DNA from 3 places in the Isoptericola sp. NPDC055063 genome. Region 3 is predicted to be linked to each of the others. Evidence: riboswitches for the same ligand, from Rfam matches in the RefSeq annotation. Region 3 holds a riboswitch; each other region holds the start of a gene.
The links. Region 3 has a riboswitch for thiamine pyrophosphate ahead of ACWF41_RS16700 (thiamine ABC transporter substrate-binding protein). Riboswitches for the same ligand answer to the same signal wherever they lie in the genome.
Positions count from the first base shown of each region.

Region 1: linked by a shared signal. The riboswitch ahead of ACWF41_RS17320 (bifunctional hydroxymethylpyrimidine kinase/phosphomethylpyrimidine kinase) and the one ahead of ACWF41_RS16700 (thiamine ABC transporter substrate-binding protein) in region 3 are both predicted to bind thiamine pyrophosphate.
Region 2: linked by a shared signal. The riboswitch ahead of ACWF41_RS18235 (ECF transporter S component) and the one ahead of ACWF41_RS16700 (thiamine ABC transporter substrate-binding protein) in region 3 are both predicted to bind thiamine pyrophosphate.

Region 1 is NZ_JBSGUW010000014.1:117,894-124,365, reverse strand. Features, by position in the region: gene ACWF41_RS17335 (copper resistance CopC family protein) at 1-548, opposite strand, end outside; gene ACWF41_RS17330 (YcnI family copper-binding membrane protein) at 545-1,303, opposite strand; gene ACWF41_RS17325 (hypothetical protein) at 1,381-2,055, opposite strand; TPP riboswitch at 2,134-2,249, shown strand; gene ACWF41_RS17320 (bifunctional hydroxymethylpyrimidine kinase/phosphomethylpyrimidine kinase) at 2,240-3,892, shown strand; gene ACWF41_RS17315 (ABC transporter ATP-binding protein) at 4,348-6,213, shown strand; gene ACWF41_RS17310 (ABC transporter ATP-binding protein) at 6,210-6,472, shown strand, end outside.
Region 2 is NZ_JBSGUW010000015.1:156,643-163,114, reverse strand. Features, by position in the region: gene rsfS (ribosome silencing factor) at 1-365, shown strand, start outside; gene ACWF41_RS18245 (histidine phosphatase family protein) at 362-1,051, shown strand; tRNA gene ACWF41_RS18240 (tRNA-Ala) at 1,142-1,214, shown strand; TPP riboswitch at 1,379-1,491, shown strand; gene ACWF41_RS18235 (ECF transporter S component) at 1,485-2,138, shown strand; gene ACWF41_RS18230 (ABC transporter ATP-binding protein) at 2,131-3,645, shown strand; gene ACWF41_RS18225 (energy-coupling factor transporter transmembrane component T family protein) at 3,642-4,367, shown strand; gene ACWF41_RS18220 (class I SAM-dependent methyltransferase) at 4,433-5,053, shown strand; gene ACWF41_RS18215 (hypothetical protein) at 5,034-6,472, opposite strand, start outside.
Region 3 is NZ_JBSGUW010000013.1:161,986-168,457, reverse strand. Features, by position in the region: gene ACWF41_RS16720 (RrF2 family transcriptional regulator) at 1-198, shown strand, start outside; gene ACWF41_RS16715 (sulfite exporter TauE/SafE family protein) at 570-1,499, shown strand; gene ACWF41_RS16710 (PAS domain-containing protein) at 1,817-2,602, shown strand; gene ACWF41_RS16705 (DUF4235 domain-containing protein) at 2,790-3,056, opposite strand; TPP riboswitch at 3,197-3,301, shown strand; gene ACWF41_RS16700 (thiamine ABC transporter substrate-binding protein) at 3,374-4,486, shown strand; gene ACWF41_RS16695 (ABC transporter permease) at 4,624-6,279, shown strand; gene ACWF41_RS16690 (ABC transporter ATP-binding protein) at 6,279-6,472, shown strand, end outside.

The DNA.
Region 1 (6,472 bases), on a different contig from region 3:
ATGCCGAGCACGACGACCAGCTCGGAGGAGCCGTCGTCGTCCGCGGTGCCGGTGCTGGCGGCCTGGGCGTCGGAGCCGGCCGCCGGGGAGCCGCAGGGCGTCGCCTCGGCGGCCGGGGTGGCCGCCGCCGCACCGGCGGGCGGGTCGTAGGTGAACGCGAACTGCCCGCTGGTCGGGTGGCCGTCGGCGGACACGATGCGCCAGTCGACGGTGTACTCGCCCGCCGGGCCGAGCGTCACCGGCACGGACGCGGTGCGGTCCTGCGTGGTGGGGCACCCGCTCGCGTGCTCGGTGCCGTCGGCGTCGGTCACCGAGATGACGGTGCTCGACCCGTCGGCGGCCAGGTTGAGCACCGCCTCGTCGAACGTGATCTCGACGGACTCGGGCGCCTCGGTCACGGTCGAGCCCGACGTCGGCGTGGTGCCGACGACGACGTTGTGCGCGCTCGCGGGCCCGGCGAGCCCGACGGCGCCCGCGAGGGCGAGGCCGAGCGCGCCCGCGCCGGCGAGGAGCGCGCGGCGGGTCGTGCGGGGACGGCCGCGGGTCATCGCTGCTCCGTCCGGGCGCGGGTGCGGGCCAGGGCGGCGACGCCGGTCACGGCGCCCACGAGACCCAGCCCCAGGCCCGCCGCAGCGAGCGCGAGGGGCAGGGTGTCGCCGGACCCGTCATCGGCCTGCGCCGAGGCGTCGGACCCGGTCTCGGCCGAGGCCCCTGCCGCACTGCCGTGCGCGTCGTCACCGGTCGCCGGCACGACCTGCAGCACGGGGGCCGGGTGCTCGGGCTCGGCGTCGCCGGTGGCCTCCTGGTCCCACTCGACGACCTCGCCGTCGGAGTAGGTCTGCGTCGTCGGCAGCGTGATCGCGTCGACGCCGTCGGGCACGGCGCCCGCCGAGACGGAGAAGCGAAGGAACTCGCCGGGCGCGATGCCGGCGTCGGGGTCGTCGGCGGTCCACTCGACGCTCGCGGGCGCCTCCGTGAGGGTGGTGCCCTGGACGTCGACCGGCTCGGGCAGCTCGGCCCGCGTCACCTTCGCGCTCCACCCGGGGACGGGCTCCACGGACACGCTGGTGAACGGGGTGTCGCTCGGCAGCGTCACCTTCACGGCCGTGGTCGACGCCTCGGGCGACTCGTTGGGGACCTTGAAGGTGAGGGTGGCGTACGCGCCGGACTCGGCGGAGTCCGGTGTCACCGTCACGTGCGCGGACGCGGCTCCGGCGCCCAGCAGGAGGGCGGGGACGGCGAGGGCGGCCGCTCCGGCGAGCCGACGGGTGCGGCGCGTGCGGGCAGGGGTGGTCGTAGGCATGGCTGTCTGCTCCGGTGGTTCGAGGGTTCGTGGGACGGCGAGGGCCCGCCCCGTCCGACCTCGGACCAGGGCAGGGCTCAGGCGGCGCGCGCGAGGGCGCCGCGCCGCACCGGGGGCCCGCGCGGCGCCGGACGGCGGCGCGCGTGCCACGGCAGCGGACGCCAGACCGGTCCCGCGACGACGGGCCCGCGGCGGGCCACGGGCAGCGAGGCCGGCCCCCGCACCAGCAGCGCCACGTGCGCCAGGTGCGAGGCGACGTTCGCGGCGGCCCGGTCGCCCGCGGCGAGCAGCAGCGCGGTCAGGAGGACGGCGACGGCGTGCGCGGCGAGCATCCACGTCGTGGTGCCGCCGTCGGCGGCGTGCTCCAGGTGCACGGCGGTCCCGGTCGCGGGGACCAGCGAGCCGGGCCCGAGGTCGTGCCCGGCGTGGCCCGCGAGGGCCGGGACGGCTCCGCCCGCGCCCACCGTGCTCCCGGTGCCCCAGGGGTCGTCGTCGGCGCGGGCGGCGCCGAGCACCGACAGGGCGGAGTGCTGCACGAGCTGCAGCGCGACCATGGCGGGCAGCAGGCGGCGCAGCGTCAGGCGACGGCGGGCGGTCCAGACGGCGACGGGCGCCGAGAGCGCCAGCACGACCAGCCACGCGAGGGGTGCACCGGGCAGCGCGCCGCCGCCCAGGAGGTGGGCGGCGGCCGCGATGCTGAGCGTCGTGCCGGCGACGAGGAGCTCGCGCACACGACGGACGACCACGGGCACCCCGGCACCCTATCCCGCCGGGCGACACGCCTGGGAGGACCCGCCGCCGACCGCTGCGGCCGGTGGGCTACGGTGGCGCCGAACGACACGGGGTGCCTCCCGCCGTCGGCCCCGGCCGGCGACGAGACGCTGAGATCACACCCGTCGAACCTGATTCAGCTAGCACTGACGAAGGGATGTCGACATGAGCGTGCGCGCGCATCACGACAGCTCCGCCCTCCGGGGCACCACCGCTCCCGCGACCACCGCACCAACCCCCGCGCCCAGCAGGCCCCGGGTCCTGGCGATCGCCGGCTCCGACCCGTCGGGCGGCGCCGGGATCCAAGCGGACCTCAAGGCGATCGCCGCGGCCGGCGGGTACGGCATGGCCGCGCTCACTGCCCTCACGGCCCAGAACACGCGCGGCGTGCGGGGGGTGCACGTGCCGCCCGCGGAGTTCCTCACGGCCCAGCTCGACGCGCTCGCGGACGACATCGCCATCGACGCCGTCAAGATCGGGATGCTCGCGTCGGCGCCCGTCGCGCGGGCCGTCGGCGCGTGGCTCGACGGCCTGCCGGACGGCGGGCCGGTTCCGGACGGCGCGAACGGGGCCCGCCCGGCCGTCGTGCTCGACCCGGTCATGTTGGCCACCAGCGGCGACCGCCTGCTGGACCCGACGGCGGAGCGCGCCGTGCGGGACCTGCTCGCGCGGGTCGACGTCGTCACGCCCAACCTGCCCGAGCTCGCGGTCCTGGCCGGCGAGCCCCCCGCGCCCGACTGGCCCGCCGCGCTCGACCAGGCGCGCCGGCTCGCCGCCCGGCACGACGTGCTGGTCGTGGCCAAGGGCGGGCACCTGACGGGCGACGATGCCGAGGAGGGCGACCCCGGCGCGCCCGACGCCCTCGTCGGCCCGGACGGCACGCTGCTGGAGCTCGCCGGCGAGCGGGTCCGCACCACGGCGACGCACGGCACCGGCTGCTCCCTGTCGAGCGGGCTGGCCGCCCGGTACGCCCGCACGGGGGACTGGGCCGAGGCGCTGCGCGGCACGAAGGCGTGGCTGGCGGCGGCGATCCGGGCGGGGGAGGCGCTGCGCGTCGGCGGGGGGCACGGGCCGGTCGACCATCTCGCGGGGAGCACCCCGGCGGGCGCCGTCGATCCGGAGCCCCCGGCCGGGCGGGACGAGGCCGCCGCCGGGGCCGGCCGCGACGCCGTCGACGGGTGGTGGGCCGCCGCCGCCGGGGTGCGGGCCGCGATCGACGAGCTGTCGTTCGTGCGGGCCCTTGGCGACGGGACGCTCGGTACGGACCGGTTCCGCGACTACCTCGAGCAGGACGCGATCTACCTGCGCGAGTACTCGCGCGCGCTGGCCCGGGCCAGCCAGCTCGCGCCCACGCGCGCCGAGCAGGCCTTCTGGGCCGGCGGCGCGCACGGCGCCCTGGTCACCGAGCTCGACCTGCACACGACGTGGCTCGGCGGGGAGCCGACCGACGTGCCGACCAGCCCGACGACGGCCGCGTACCTCGACCACCTGCGCGCCGCCGGGGACGACTACGCGACCCTCGTGGCCGCGGTCCTGCCGTGCTACTGGATCTACCAGGACGTGGGCGAGCGGCTCGCGGCCCGCAACCACCCCGGACACCCGTACGCCGCCTGGCTCGGCACGTACGCCGACGACGAGTTCGCCGCGGCGACCCGCCAGGCCGTCGCCGTCCTGCGCCGCGTCGCCGGCGCCGCGGGGCCGGCCACCCGGGTGCGGATGGGCGCGGCCTTCCAGGGGGCGTGCGAGCACGAGCTCGCGTTCTTCGACCAGGCCGCCCGGCCCCGCGCGGTCGCGCTCGAGGGGGCCGTGGCGGGGTGAGCCCGGGCGCGGTGGCCTGAGCCCGGCCCTGCCGGAGCACCCGGGTCAGGCCGGCGCCATGCCTTCACCGCGCCTTCGCCCCAGGTCGGGCAAACGCTTGCCAAAAGGCGGTGACCGGGGCAAGCGTGTCGGTGGCGGGTGTCAGAATGGTGGTGATGCCCGACACAACGCGCGCTCCGCGCAGCAGCAGCCGAGGCGCCGCAGGCGCCGATCCCTCCCACAGTCCGAGGAGGAGCTCCGCCTCCTCCGCCCCGCGCTCGTCCGTCGCGCCCGGCACGCCGCCGGGCGGGCCGTCGGGGCCGCCCGGCGCACCCGGCCATCGCGCCCCGGCGGACCCCGTCGCCCCGGCGGACCCCGTCGCCCCGGCGGACCCCGTCGCCCCCGCGGGCTCCGAGCTCTCGACCCTCGCGTCGATCCGCCGGCTGTACCCCTACGTCAGGCCCGCGTTGCCGCGCATGGTCGGCGGCCTCTTCTCGGCTCTCGGCGCGAGCCTCGCCGCGCTGGCGATCCCGCGCGTGCTCCAGACCCTCGTCGAGGGCCCCCTCGCGGAGGGTGCCGCCGCCCACGACCTCGGCGCCCTGGTCGTGCCCGTCCTCCTCGTCCTCGTCCTGGGGGTCGCGGAGGCCGGGTTCGTCCTGCTGCGCCGCAACCTCGTCATGTACCCCGGCACGCGGGTCGAGGCCGAGCTGCGGATGGCGCTGTTCCGCCACCTGCAGGACCTGCCCGTCGCGTTCCACGACCGGTGGCCCGGCGGCCAGCTGCTGAGCCGGATCATGGGCGACCTCGGCCTGCTGCGGCGCTGGCTGGTCTTCGGCCTCCTGCAGCTCGTCGTCAGCATCGTGACGATCGTGGTCGGCGTGGGCATCCTGCTGGCCACCGCCGGCTGGCTCGGCCTCGTCTACCTCGCGGGCGCGATCCCGGTCACGGTCATCGCGTTCCGCTTCTCGCGGCGCTACCGCGTCATCGCGCGCCTGTCGCAGGACCAGTCGGGCGACCTCGCCACCACCGTCGAGGAGTCGGTGCACGGCATCCGCGTCCTCAAGGCGTTCGGCCGCGGTCGCGACGCGCTCGACTCGTTCACCGACCAGGCGGAGGAGCTCCGGCGCACGGAGATCCGCAAGGCGGGCAACCAGGCCACGGTCACCACGTCGCTGCAGCTCATCCCCGAGGTCACGCTGGCCGTCTGCCTGGTGCTCGGCACCGTGCTCGCCGCCCAGGGGCAGATCACCGTCGGCAGCCTCGTGGCGTTCTTCCTCACGACCGCCGTGATCAACGGCCCCGTGGTCGACCTCGGGATGACCCTGTCGATGACGCTCAACGCCCGCACCGCCGTCGACCGCTTCTTCGAGGTGATGGAGACCCCGAACCCCCTGGCCGACCCCGCGGACCCTGTGGAGACCGGCCCCGCGCGCGGCCACGTGGAGCTCCGCGACGTCACCTTCCGCTACGAGGACGCCGCACGCCCGGTCCTCGCCCACGTCGACCTCGAGCTGCCCGTCGGCACCACGACGGCGCTCGTCGGACTCACCGGGTCGGGCAAGTCCACCCTGGCGATGGTGGTGCCCCGCATCTTCGACGTCACGGGCGGCGAGGTGCTGCTCGACGGCGTGGACGTGCGCCGCATGCGGCGACACGACGTGCGGCGCGCGGTCGCGGTCGCCTTCGAGGACCCGACCCTGTTCTCCGCGTCCGTGCGCGACAACGTGCTCCTCGGCGTCCCGGAGGCCGGGCCCGACGCCGTCCCCGAGGCCGAGCGGGAGCGCCGGCTGCACGAGGCGCTCGAGGTGGCACAGGCCGGCTTCGTCGCGAACCTGCCGCAAGGCGTCGAGACGCGGATCGGCGAGGAGGGCCTGTCCCTGTCCGGCGGCCAGCGCCAGCGCCTCGCCCTCGCGCGCGCCATCGCGGCGCGGCCCGCGGTGCTCGTCCTCGACGACCCGCTGTCCGCGCTCGACGTCGCGACCGAGGAGGCCGTCACCACCCGGCTCCGGACCGTGCTGGACGGGACGACGAGCCTCGTCATCGCGCACCGGCCGTCCACCGTGGCGCTCGCGGACCGCGTCGCCGTGCTGCGGGACGGCCGGATCACGGCCGTCGGCACGCACCGCGACCTGCTCGCCAGCGACGCCCACTACCGGCACGTCATCTCCAGCCTGGAGCAGGACTGGGAGGAGAGCGCCGAGCACTCAGGCCGGGACGAGCCCGACCGCGCTCGGGCTGAGCAAGACGACGCCGACCCGGACCCGACCGAACAGGCCGGGTCCGAGCAGGCACAGTCCGAGCAGGCCCGGACCGGGCACGACGAGAAGGAGGTCCAGCCGTGAGCCGCCCCAGCACGCCGGAACCGTCCCAGCCCGCGACGTCCGGTCCGGACGACCGCCGTCGCCCCACCGACGCGACCGCGGACGACGCCACCCGGCTCGACGCCGCGGCCTCCCGGGACGTCAGGTCCCGGTCGCTGCGCCTGCTGGGCGAGCTGCTGCGGCCGCGCCGCGGCGCCCTCGCCCTCGCGGGCCTCCTGGTCGTGGTCTCGACGCTCGGCCAGGTGGCCGGCCCGTGGCTCGTGTCCCTCGCCATCGACTC
Region 2 (6,472 bases), on a different contig from region 3:
CGCTCGACGTGAGCGAGCAGCTCGTCCTCACGGACGTGTTCCTCATCGCGTCGGGCACCAACGAGCGCCAGGTCTCGGCGATCGTGGACGCCGTCGAGGAGGCGATGATCACGGCCGGCGCCAAGCCGATCCGGCGCGAGGGCAAGGCCCAGGCGCGCTGGGTGCTGCTCGACTTTGGGGACGTCGTCGTGCACGTGCAGCACGCCGAGGACCGGGTCTACTACGCGCTGGAGCGCCTCTGGAAGGACTGCCCGGCCATCGACCTGCCCGAGGACGCGCGCGGCGGCGACGGCGCAGCCGCGGCGGCCGAGTACGGCGACGCCGCGGGTGACGGGGCCATCCGTCTCGCGGGCGACGAGCGGTGACGGCCGGGACCGTCGTCCTGCTGCGCCACGCCCGCACGGCGTACAACGCGTCCCTGCGGCTGCAGGGGCAGATCGACATCCCGCTCGACGACGTCGGCCGCTGGCAGGCGGGGGAGGGCGGCTCCGCCCTCGCGTCGTCCCACCGCGCGACGCGCATCGTCTCCTCCGACCTGGGTCGCGCCCTCGAGACCGCGACCGCGTACGCGGACGCGCTCGGCGGCGCCCCCGTGCAGACCGACGTGCGGTTGCGCGAGCGTGGCTTCGGCGAGTGGGAGGGCATGACGGGCGAGGAGCTCTCCGCGCGCTGGCCCGAGGAGTACGCCGCCTGGCGCCGCGGCGCCGAGCCGGCGGGAGCGGGAGCGGAGTCCAAGGCGGAGGTCGCCGCGCGGATGGCCGAGGCCGTCGCCGAGCACGCGGAGCAGCTGGACGACGACGCGACCCTGGTCCTCGTCTCCCACGGCGCCGCGATCTCGTTGGGGGTGACGGCGCTGCTCGGCCTCGACCCGACCTCGTGGCGCGGGCTGGCCGGGATGCACAACGTGCACTGGTCGCACCTGCATCGGGCGGGGGCCGGCGCTGTCCCGGCGTGGCGGCTCGTGGCGCACAACGTGGGGGCCGGGTACCCGCTGGACCACTGGCAGGCCGGTCCGGACTGGAATTTGGAACCTGGCCCGAAGTCTGCCTAAGATATCGACGTTCCGAGGGGCGCAAGCCCGGAGGAACACACCGAATCAGACGAAACATGGGTCGCTCGCGGCCATGGATCGCCGGTTCTCGGGGCTGTGGCGCAGCTGGTAGCGCACCTGCATGGCATGCAGGGGGTCAGGGGTTCGAGTCCCCTCAGCTCCACCCCGACGAAAAGGCCCGGAACCACATGGTTCCGGGCCTTCTCGCGTACCCGGGTCCCACGGGGCGGGACGGCCTTGCGTCGACGACGCCGTCGCCTAGGGTCGGTCCTGCGGCCGCATCGAGGGCCGCCGCAGGTGACGTCACACCTGACGCACAACTGAAGACACCCATGACAGGGGAGCGCCGTCGAAGGGGCGCTGAGAGTGCGGGCACGAGCCGCAGACCCTTGGAACCTGCTCCGGTTAGCACCGGCGAAGGGAGTTACCTGGAATGTCCGCGCCCATCATGCGTCCGACCGTCCTCGGGACGGCTCGCGCGAGCCTGCGGTACCGCACCGTCGACCTGGTCACGATGGCGATGCTCGGCGTCGCCGTCGGCGTCGTCTTCTGGGGCTGGACGCAGCTCTACCACCTGCTCTCCGCGGGGCTCGTCGTCGCGTTCCCGCCGGCCACCGGCCTGCTCGGCGGCGGCTGGCTGCTCGGCGGCGTGCTCGGCGGGCTGATCGTCCGCAAGCCTGGCGCCGCGCTGCTCACCGAGGTCGTGGCCGCGAGCGTCGAGGCCCTGCTCGGCGCCGGCTGGGGCTTCTCGGCGATCGTCTCGGGCGTCGTGCAGGGGCTCGGCGTCGAGCTCGTCCTGGCGCTGTTCCTGTACCGCCGGTTCGGCACCGCGGTGGCGGCGCTGTCGGGTGCCGCCGCGGGCGCGTGCGGCGCCGTCTACGAGTGGTTCGCCTACTACCCCGACTGGCAGTGGGGGTTCCGCCTCGCCTACCTCGGCTTCTTCGCGCTGTCCGGCGCGCTCCTCGCGGGGCTCGGCGGCGCGGCGCTGGTGCGCGCCCTCGCCCGCACCGGGGTGCTGGACGCGTTCGCGCCCGGCCGGGACCTGGCCGACGGCGCCGCCGGGGCGGCCCGTGTCGCCCGTGGCTGACGGCGGCGCGCGCGCCCGGCTGGCGGGGCTCACCTGGCGCCCGACGGGGCGGGCGACGCCGGTGCTCGACGGGCTCGATCTCGCCGTCGGCGCCGGGGAACGCATCGGGCTCGTCGGTCCCAGCGGGGCCGGCAAGTCGACCGTGCTGCACGCCCTGGCGGGCGTGCTCGGCGACCCGCTGCCGGGCGACCTGTCCGGCACGGCCCACGTGGACGGCGTCGTCGGCCTCGTGCTCCAGGACCCCGGGGCCGCCGTCGTCGCCGAGCGGATCGGCCGCGACGTCGCGTTCGGGCCCGAGAACGCCGGCCTGCCGCGGGAGGAGATCTGGCGCCGCGCCCGTGGGGCGCTGGACCACGTGGGGCTGCGGTACCCGCTCGACCGGCCGACCTCCGCGCTGTCCGGCGGGGAGCTGCAGCGGCTCGCGCTCGCAGGCGCGCTGGCGTGCGGCCCGGACCTGCTGCTCCTCGACGAGCCGACCGCCATGCTCGACCCGGACGCCGCGGCCGAGGTGCGGTCCGCGGTGCTCGACGCGCTCGCCGGGACGGAGACTTCGCTGGTGGTCGTCGACCACCACGTGGGGCCGTGGCTGGAGCACCTCGACCGGGTGGTGGTGCTCGGCCCGGGCGGCGTCGTCACGCACGACGTCGCGCCGGGCGCCCTGCGCGCACCTGGGGTCGAGCCCGGGGGCGAGCCCGGGGTCGATCAGGGCGCCCCGCTCCGGGCCGCGCTCACCGCCGCCGGCATCTGGCTCCCGGACGCCCCGGCGCCCGACCCGCTGCCCGTGCCCGCGGCGCTGGTCGCGCCGGACGACGCCGGTCCGGAGGTGACCGTCGACGCACTCGGCGTCGACCTCACGACCCGGGGCCTGCGGGGCCGCACCACCACGCGCGCGCTGGACGGCGTCGACGCCCGCCTGCCCGCGGGCCGGTTCACCGCGGTCACCGGCCCGTCCGGGGCGGGGAAGTCCACGCTCGTGGCAGCCCTCGCCGGGCACCTGCGGCCCGCGCGGGGGCGCGTGGCCGGGTCGCCCGGGCGCGGCACCCGGTCGCGCGAGCTCGCCCGCCGCTGCGGGTGGGTGCCGCAGCATCCCGAGCACGGGCTGCTCGCGCTGCGCGTTCGCGACGAGGTGGCGCTCACCGGCAGGCGGCTCGATGTGCCCGTGGACGTCGACGCCGTGCTCGCGCTGCTGCGCCTGGACCATCTCGCCGACGCGCACCCGTTCCGCCTCTCCGGCGGCGAGCAGCGGCGGCTGGCGCTCGCGGCGGCTCTCGCGCACCGGCCACCCCTGGCGCTGCTCGACGAGCCCACCGTGGGCCAGGACCGGCACACGTGGGCCGCCGTGGCCGGGTGGGTCGTCGCGGCCGCCGGGCACGGCGCCACCGTGGCGGCGAGCACCCACGACCGCCACCTCGTCGGGCTCGCCGACCATCGCGTCGCGCTGCCGCCGGGCGGGCCGGACGAGGACGGGCACGGCATGGGCCGCCCGCACCGGGTGGCCGCGGCATGACGGGCGGTGGCGGCACGACCGGCGCGCTCGGCGTGCTGGGGCGGGCGAACCCGCTCGTGCTCGTGACGCTCGGGCTGCTGGGCCTGGTCGCGTCGTTCGGGGTGCGGGACCTCGCGTCGGCGGCCGCCGCGCTGGGCGCCGTCGTCGCCTGCGGGGCGGTCGGCCTGCCGCGGCGCTCCGGGCCGGCGGCGCGCTACCTCGCGGTGGTCGTGGCGGTCGCGTCGGTCACGTGGTCGACGTGGCTGCTGGGCGGCCGCGACCTCGAGGTCGCGGCCGTCGCGGGGATGCGGATCGCGGTCCTCGCGCTGCCGGGCGTCGCGCTCGCGCCCCTGATCGACCCGAGCGGGCTGGCCGACCAGCTGGGCCAGCGCCTGCGGCTGCCCGCGCGGTTCGTCGTCGGGGTCGCGGCCGCGCTCCAGCGGTTCGAGCGCCTCGGCACCGTGTGGGAGCAGGCGTCGCGGGCCCGCCGGTCCCGCGGCGTCGGGCCGGGGCACGGGCCCCTCGACCGCGGGCGGCACGCCGCCTCCGTGACGTTCGCCGTCCTCGCGGCCACACTGCGCGACGCGACGACCATGGCGGTGGCGATGGACGCCCGTGGCTTCGCGGGCGCGGGCTCGCGGACCTGGGCGGAGCCGGCGCCGTGGGCCCGGCACGACACCGCGGTGCTGGCCGTCGGCGTCCTGGTCGCGGCGCTGCCGTTCGCCGTCCTCGCGGCGGGGTAGACGCCCCACCCCTGACAGGTGAGGGATCGCCCGCGGCGCGCACACTGGGCTCAGGAGGTGCGCGCATGGCCGGACCGGAGGCACGCCCGCAGCACGACTTCGACGCCCTGTACGCGGGGGACGTCCCGCCGCCGTGGGAGATCGGCCGCCCGCAGCCCGCGCTGCTCTCCCTGGTGCGGCGGTCGGTGCTCGCGGACCCGGTGCTCGACGCCGGGTGCGGCACCGGCGTGCTGGCGCTCGCCGTCGCGCGGTCCGGGCACCGGGTCGTGGGGGTCGACGGCGCGGCCCACGCGATCTCGCGCGCCCGGGAGCGGGCCGCGGAGGCGATCCTCGAGCCGCCGGGCGAGGTGCGCTTCGAGGTGGCCGACGCCCGCCACCTCGACCGCCTCGACGTGCGCCCGCGCACGGTCCTGGACTCCGGGCTGCTGCACTCCCTCGACGCCGACGGCCGCGCCGCCTACGTGGCCGGGCTGGCCGTGATCTGCCCGCCCGACGCGCTCGTCGCCGTGCTCGCGATGTCGGTGCGGGCCGGGCTCGGCTGGGGCACCACCGCGGGCGACCTGCGCGCCGCGTTCCCGGCGGCGGACTGGACGTCCACCGAGGTCACGGACGCGGAGATCGTCGCGCGGCCGACCGACGACGAGCAGCACCTGCCGGCGCTGCTCCTCACGACGCGGCGCGCGTGAGCCCCTGCGCCCCGACCGCGGCGAGCAGCGCGCGGGCCCTGGCCGGCCCCACCGTGCGGCCGGGCCGCGCGGCGATCGCCTCCAGCCCGGGGAACGTCGCCGCGTCGGCCGGGACCAGGCCCCGGCGGGCCGCCTCCGCGAGGTAGGGCAGCGCCGCACCGGCGACGTCGAGCACGCGGGGGAGCCAGCGGGGCAGCGGGCCGTCGGTGGCGCCCGCCGCGGCGACCGCCTCGGTGAGCACCGGCCACAGGGCGGGCAGCGTGGCGGGGCGGCGCTCCACCACGCGGACCATGCGCGCGGGGCTCGCCGCGGGCTGCGTCACCAGGGCGCGCGCGGCGAGGCGGACGCCCGCCCAGCCGATGCCGCCGCTCTCGATCAGCTCGCGCACGACGTGCTCCCCGGCGATCCCCGCGTCGCCCTCGTGGCACAGCATGGACAGGGCGACGGCGTGCAGGGCCGCGCTGCGCGGCGGGACTCCGCCGGCCGGCGGCCGCAGCGGCCCGCCCGTGCCCTCGGTGCGGTTGCGGTGCTCGTGCGCGCGCAGCACGCCGGCCTCCGCGTCCCAGGCCAGCCATGCCTCGGTGCCGCGCGTGGGGTAGCCGGACGTGTCGGGCTCCTCGCCCTCGGCGCGCGCGACGGCGGCGCACTGGCCCTCGCGCTCCAGGTCGTACGCCCACACCTTGACGACCCGGTAGACGCGGCCGGGGTGGGCGGGGAGCCGCAGGTCGAGGGCGAGCAGCCTCGTGGGGGCGTCCGGGTCCTGCCAGGTCGCGGTGACGCCGACCCCGTCGTCGACGGCGGGCAGCGTCGCGACGCCCGCGGGCCACACGGCGTCGAAGTCGTCGGGGACGCCCACGGGTGCCGGTGCCGCCGGGGCGGGGGCCACCGGCTCCCCCGCGACCGGCGGGAGCGCCGCCACGGTCTCCCGCGCGGCGACCACGGCCCGCGAGGAGCCCGGCCGTGCGGCCAGCCGCCGCAACCCTGGCACGGCGAGGACCGCGGGGTCGGCGACCCCGGTCGCGACGGCGGCGGCCGCGTCCGGCGCGAGGGCGAGCATCGCCTCGGCCAGCTCCGCGGTGCCGGCCAGCAGGCGGGTCCGGGCCTGGGAGGCGGCGAGGAGGTCGTCGAGCACCGGCCAGACCACCGACGCGAGCCCGTCGTCCGCGAGGCGGACCGCCGCGGCGGCGAACGCCGCGAGGGCGCGCGGCGTGGTCTGCAGGTCGAGCAGGGCCGCGTCGGCGACGCCGGGCCGGAGCAGGCCGCGGTCCCACGCCTCGAGCGCCGCGGCGGAGCCGTCCTCGGCCGCCCGCTCGTGGAAGCCCCGCTGGGCGCCGAGCACGGCGACCGCGCCCGCGGGCCCGAACGGCGTCGCGCGGCGCGCGGCCTGCCGCAGGGTGACGCCGAGGGCCGGGTCCTCGC
Region 3 (6,472 bases):
GTCTTCGTGCGCGACGCCCGCCCGTCGGACCTCGAGTACACCGGCGCGGCGGCGTCGCTGCTGCACGTGTGGGTCGCGCTCCGCGTCAACGTACGGGCCGTGCTCGAGCAGGTGAGCCTCGCCGACCTCGCCGCCGGGAACGTCCCCGACGCGGTCCGGCGGCTCACCGACGACGAGGCGGCCTGGCACAGCCCGTGACGGCCCTCGTCGCCTGACGGGCGCACGGCACGACGCGGCGTGGCGCGGCCCCTGAGGGCCTTCGTCGCTTCACGGCGCTCGGCTCGGCTCGGCTCGGCACGGTACGGCACGACGCGGCGTGGCACGGTCCGTGACGGCCTTCGTCGCTTCACGGCGCACGGTACGGCTCGGTACGGCTCGGTACGGCTCGGCCCGCGACGGCATCTCGTCGCCGGCGGGCGCAGGGTACGGCTTGGTACGTCTCCCGTCCGCGATCGCCGTCGTCTCAGCATGCGACCCGTCGGCGGATACCATTGAATCCGATAGGACCGATCGGGTAACTTCGGTCTGTCGCGGCAGACCGGCTGCCGCCTCGACGGAGGGAACACCCCGTGCGGACTCTCGTCCTCCTCGCCCTCGTGGGCCTCAGTGCGCAGCTCGTCGACGGCAGCCTGGGGATGGCCTACGGCGTGACCTCGACGACGTTGCTGCTGGCGATCGGCACCAACCCCGCGGCGGCGTCCGCGACCGTCCACCTGGCGGAGGTCGGCACGACGCTCGCGTCGGGCGTCTCTCACTGGAAGTTCGGGAACGTGGACTGGAAGGTCGTCACCAAGATCGGCATCCCCGGTGCCGTGGGCGCCTTCGCCGGCGCGACGTTCCTCTCGTGGCTCTCCACCGAGATCGCCAAGCCGCTGATGTCCATCCTGCTGCTCGGCCTCGGCCTCTACGTGCTGCTGCGGTTCACGCTGCGCGGCCTCCGCACCGACCGCCTGGGGCAGCCGCTCCGCAAGCGCTTCCTCACGCCGCTCGGCCTCGTGGCGGGCTTCATGGACGCCACGGGCGGCGGCGGCTGGGGCCCGGTCGGCACCCCGGCCATCCTGGCGAGCGGCCGGATGGAGCCGCGCAAGGTGATCGGCTCGATCGACACGAGCGAGTTCTTCGTGGCCGTGGCCGCGAGCCTCGGCTTCCTGTTCGGCCTCGGGACCGCGGGCATCAACCCGTCCTGGGCGCTGGCGCTGCTGATCGGCGGCCTCATCGCCGCGCCGATCGCGGCGTGGCTCGTGCGCCTCGTCCCCCCGCGGGTCCTCGGCTCCGCCGTCGGCGGCATCATCGTGCTCACCAACGTGCGCACCCTGCTGAGCCTCGACGAGTTCCCCGTCGCCCCGGGCGTGCGCTCGCTCGTCCTGGGGATCATCGCGGTGGGCTGGGCTGTCGCCGTCGCCTACGCGTTCCGCCAGCACCGCAAGGCCCTCGTGGAGGAGAAGACCGAGGGCGACGTTCCCGCCGCGGCGGCTCCCGCGCCGACGCCCGCCGCCTGACACCGCTCGACCCGGCGGGCCGACGCTCCGCGGCGGCCGGTCCACGACGTCGACCGTGCACGACGTCGACCCGCACGACGTCGACCCGCACGACGTCGACCCGCACGACGTCGACCCGCACGACGTCGGCCCCGCACCGCCGCCCCCACCTCCGGGGCCGCGACGGCGGGGCCGTCGTCACGGGGGAAGGGGACGCCCCCGCGATTCCACCCGCGGAGCCGAGACGCGAGGGGTGGCGCCGTCGCGCCGTCCCGGTACCGTGTGAAGCCAGGAGATCTGCCTGCCAGACCCCGCTGCACGGCACTGGGAGGTGAGCCATGTCGATGCCCAGCACGTCGAACGACCATCAGCGACGCGAGCTCGTCGCGCTCGCGGAGCTGCTCGGCGCGGGGAGCCAGCTGCTCGTGGGCCAGTACCGCGTCGAGGTCGCCACGGGGTCGTGGTGGTGGTCGGACGAGGTCTACCGGATCTTCGGGCGCGAGCCCGGTGCCATCGAGCCCGGCCCGGAGGTGCTGCGCGCCCACCTGCACCCCGACGACCGCGAGCGGCTCTCCCGCACCGCGACGGTGGCGCTCGCGACCGGGCGCCCCTTCGCCGGCGGGCACCGCGTCGTCGACGACCACGGGCGCACGCATTCGGTGGTGGTGACCGGGCAGGCCCGGCACGGCGCCGACGGCACGTCGTCGCAGCTGGTCGGCTACGTCATCGACACCAGCCCGGTGGTACGCGACGCGCTGGAGCGCGAGGCCCACCGCGCCGTCTCGCGCGCGTTCGTCGCCGCCGCGGCGGCGGAGCAGGCCAAGGGCGCGATCATGGCGGTGTGCGGCGTGGACGAGTCGGTCGCCACGGAGGTGCTGTCGGACGTCGGCGCGCAGGTGGGCGTCTCCGCCCAGTCCGCGGGGGAGCAGGTCATGAAGGAGCTCGCACGGCCGGTCGGCGAGCGCGACACCGCGCTCACCGCCGCCGAGGTCGTCCGGGCGGCGCCGCCCGCGAAGGACGCCGCCGACCGGCTGAGCCGCGCGCTCGCCGGCGTAGGGCCGGTGGACCGGCCGCACGGGCACGACGCGCAGCTCGCCCGACGCCGCCCTCGCGCGAGCCGCTGACGCCGCGCGAGCCGCTGACGCCGTCGCGGCCCCGGGCGCGCCGGGCACTCGAGGGCTCGGACCCGCCCTGACCCGGACAGTGGGCCGGGACACAGATGGGCCCGGACGCGCGTCGGCCCGGGCCCGCGCGATGCGAGCCCGGGCCGACGGCGCTCAGTAGCCGATGATGCTCAACGGCGGGTGATGCTCAGTGGCTGGGGATGAAGCGGGCGGCCGCGCGCACGGCGCCCCGACGCGCGAGGCGCTTCGCGAGGACGGCGACGCCCCCGGAGACGGCCGCGAAGGTCACGGCCTGGACGATGGAGATCTCGTCGTCGTCCACGTTGGTGGGGGCGACGTTGCCGGTCGCCTTCTCCCACACCACCCCGATCAGCTTCTGTGCGACCCATCCGGCGGCGATCGTCAGCACCACCGTGCCGACCTTCACGCCCAGCGGCTGCTCGGTGTCCGTCACGTGCTCTCCCTCGGTCGGTCCCCGGCATGGCCGGTGCGTCGTCGCGTGCGTGCCCACGAGCGTCGTGGCACGTCAGGCATGTCACACCAGGGCGCCGCGGACGGGACCACGGTAGCGCGGCGCCGGTGTGTAGGCTCGTGGTGATACGACAGGGGAGCGCCCGCCGGCGCTGAGAGTGCGGAACGCCGCAGACCCTCGAACCTGACCCGGTTAGCACCGGTGGAGGAAGTCGGGAATCTCGTTCCCTGCGGGACGGCCGCACCACGACGGTGCCGGGTGCTCGCAGGACCCCCTTCTCGCACCCTGAGGAGGACAGCATGACCCGCAGGACCACGCAGCACCCGACCAGGCGCCGCCGGGCGACGGCCGCGGCGGGCGTCGCCGTCGTCGCCGTCGTCGCCGCCGTCGCCCTGCTGCCGCTGCTGGCGGCGTGCGGAGACGGGAGCGCGCCGGACGACGCGGCGAGCGCGTCGGACGCCGTCACGCTCGTCACGCACGACTCGTTCGCCGTCTCCGACGACGTGCTGGCCGCGTTCGAGAAGGAGTCCGGCCTCACCGTGAAGCAGGTGGCCCCCGGCGACGCGGGCACGCTGGTGAACCAGCTCGTGCTCACCAAGGACGCGCCGCTGGGCGACGTCGTCTTCGGCGTGGACAACACGTACGCGTCGCGGGCCGTGGACGCGGGGGTCTTCGAGCCGTACCAGCCCGCCGACCTGGACCCGCGGGTGGCGGCGTACGCGCCGGACGACCTCGACGGCACGCTGACGCCCGTCGACGTGGGCGACGTGTGCATGAACCTCGACGACGGCTGGTTCGAGAAGCACGACGTCACGCCGCCGGCCACGCTGGAGGATCTCGCGAAGCCGGCGTACAAGGACCTGACCGTCGTGACCAACCCCGCGACGTCGTCGCCGGGCCTCGCGTTCCTGCTCGCGACGATCGGGGCGTTCGGCGACGACGGCTGGCAGGGCTACTGGTCCGACCTGCGCGCCAACGGCGTCAAGGTGGCCGAGTCGTGGGAGGACGCGTACTACGTGGACTTCTCCGGCGCGGGCGAGGGCGGCGAGCGGCCGATCGCGCTCTCGTACGCGACGTCCCCGGCGTTCACGGTGAGCGACGACGGGAAGACCTCCACCACGAGCGCGATGCTCGACACCTGCTTCCGGCAGGTCGAGTACGCGGGCGTGCTCACGGGCGCCGCGAACCCCGAGGGCGCGCAGAAGCTCGTCGACTTCCTCACCTCGGAGGCCTTCCAGGCGGACGTGCCCGGGCAGATGTACATGTACCCGGCCGACCCGGACGTGGAGCTGCCCGCGGACTGGCAGAAGTTCGCCCCGCTGGCCGACAAGCCCTTCGAGGTGGCTCCCGCCGACGTGGCCGCGCACCGTGACGAGTGGATCGAGCAGTGGACGGCGACGGTCGTCGGTTGACGCGCCCCGTGCTCCGAGCCGCCCGCCCCACCGCCAGCCCGGCCCCCGGGGCGGCGCGGTCGCGTGCGGATCGATGGCGCGCGGATCGATGGCGCGCGGACCGCTGGGGCGCCTGGTTGGGGTGGGGTGCCGCCGTCGTGCTCCCGCTGGGCTTCCTCGCGATCTTCTTCGCCTGGCCGGTGACTTCGCTCGTCGTGCAGGGTTTCTTCACCGACACCCCCGCGGGCCGGGAGCTCGACCTGTCCGGGTTCGCGGAGGTGCTGTCCCAGCCGCGCACGTGGCGGATCGTCGGGCAGACGCTGGCGCAGGCCGTCACCGGCACGGTGCTGTCCGTGCTGCTCGGCCTGCCCGGCGCGTACGTGCTGTACCGGTGCCGGTTCCCCGGCCGCACGCTGGTGCGGGGGCTGGTGACGGTGCCGTTCGTGCTGCCCAGCGTGGTCGTGGGCGTCGCGTTCCGTGCGCTGTTCGCGCCCGGCGGCCTGCTCGGCTGGGCGCACCTGGAGGAGAGCTTCGCCGGCATCGTGCTGGCGCTGGTGTTCTTCAACTACGCCGTCGTGGTGCGCACCGTCGGCGGCATGTGGGAGCGCCTGGACCCGCGCGCCGAGCAGGCGGCCCGGGCGCTGGGCGCCACGCCCTGGCGCGCCTTCCGCACCGTGACGCTGCCCGCCCTCGGGCCGGCGATCGCGTCGGCAGCCGCGGTCGTTTTCCTGTTCTGCGCGACGGCGTTCGGCGTCGTCCTCGTCCTGGGCGGCCTGCGCTACGGCACCATCGAGACGGAGATCTGGACCCGCACCACCCAGTTCCTGGACCTGCGCTCCGCGGCCGTGCTGTCGGTGCTGCAGCTCGTCGTGGTGGGGGCCGCCCTGGCGGTCAGCTCCCGCGCCCGGGCCCGCCGGGAGCGCGCGCTGCACCTCACCAGCGACCGCGTCTCCACGCACCGGATGCGCCTGCGCGCGGGCGCCGACGGCTCGGACGTCGTGCCCGCGCTCGTGACGCTCGTCGTGGTGGCGGGCCTGCTCGTGCTGCCGATGGCCGGCCTGGTCACCCGCTCCCTGCACGCCCCCGACGGGTCCTGGAGCCTCGCCAACTACGCGGCGCTCGGCACCACCGGCGGGCGCAACGCCCTCACGGTCACGGTGTGGGAGGCGCTCGGGAACTCGCTGCGCACCGCCGCCTGGGCCGCCGCGATCGCCGTCGTCGTGGGAGGGCTCGTGGCCCTCGTCGTGTCCCGGCGGCCACGCCGGGCGGGCCTGCGGCGGGCCGTCGGGGTGCTCGACGCCGCGTTCATGCTGCCGCTCGGCGTGTCCGCCGTGACCGTCGGGTTCGGCTTCCTCATCACGCTGGACCGGCCGCTGGGCCTCGACGTCGACCTGCGCACCTCCGGCGCGCTCGTGCCGATCGCGCAGGCCGTCGTGGCGATCCCGCTCGTGGTGCGCACGATCCTGCCGGTGCTGCGCGCCGTCGACCCGCGCCTGCGCGAGGCCGCGGCCGCGCTGGGCGCCGCCCCCGGTCGGGTGCTGCGCACCGTCGACGGGCCGCTGGGCGCGCGGTCGCTCGGGCTCGCGATCGGGTTCGCGTTCGCCGTCTCGCTGGGGGAGTTCGGCGCGACGTCGTTCCTCGCCCGCCCCGACACGGCCACGCTGCCGGTGGTGATCTTCCGGCTGATCGGGCGGCCCGGGGCCGAGAACTACGGGATGGCGCTCGCGGCGTCCGTGGTGCTGGCCGTGCTCACCGCGACCGTCATGATGGTGGCCGAGCGCCTGCGGGGCGACCGGCCGGGAGGGGAGTTCTGATGGGGCACGACCGCCAGGAGGGGCTCGCCGTCACGGACGCCGTCGTCCGGTACGGGGCCACGCGCCGCCGGCCGGGATCGGTGGCCGTCGACGGCGTCACCATCGACGTCGCGGCCGGCGAGATCGTGGCGTTGCTGGGGCCGAGCGGCTGCGGCAAGTCGTCGCTGCTGCGCGCCGTCGCCGGGCTGGAGCC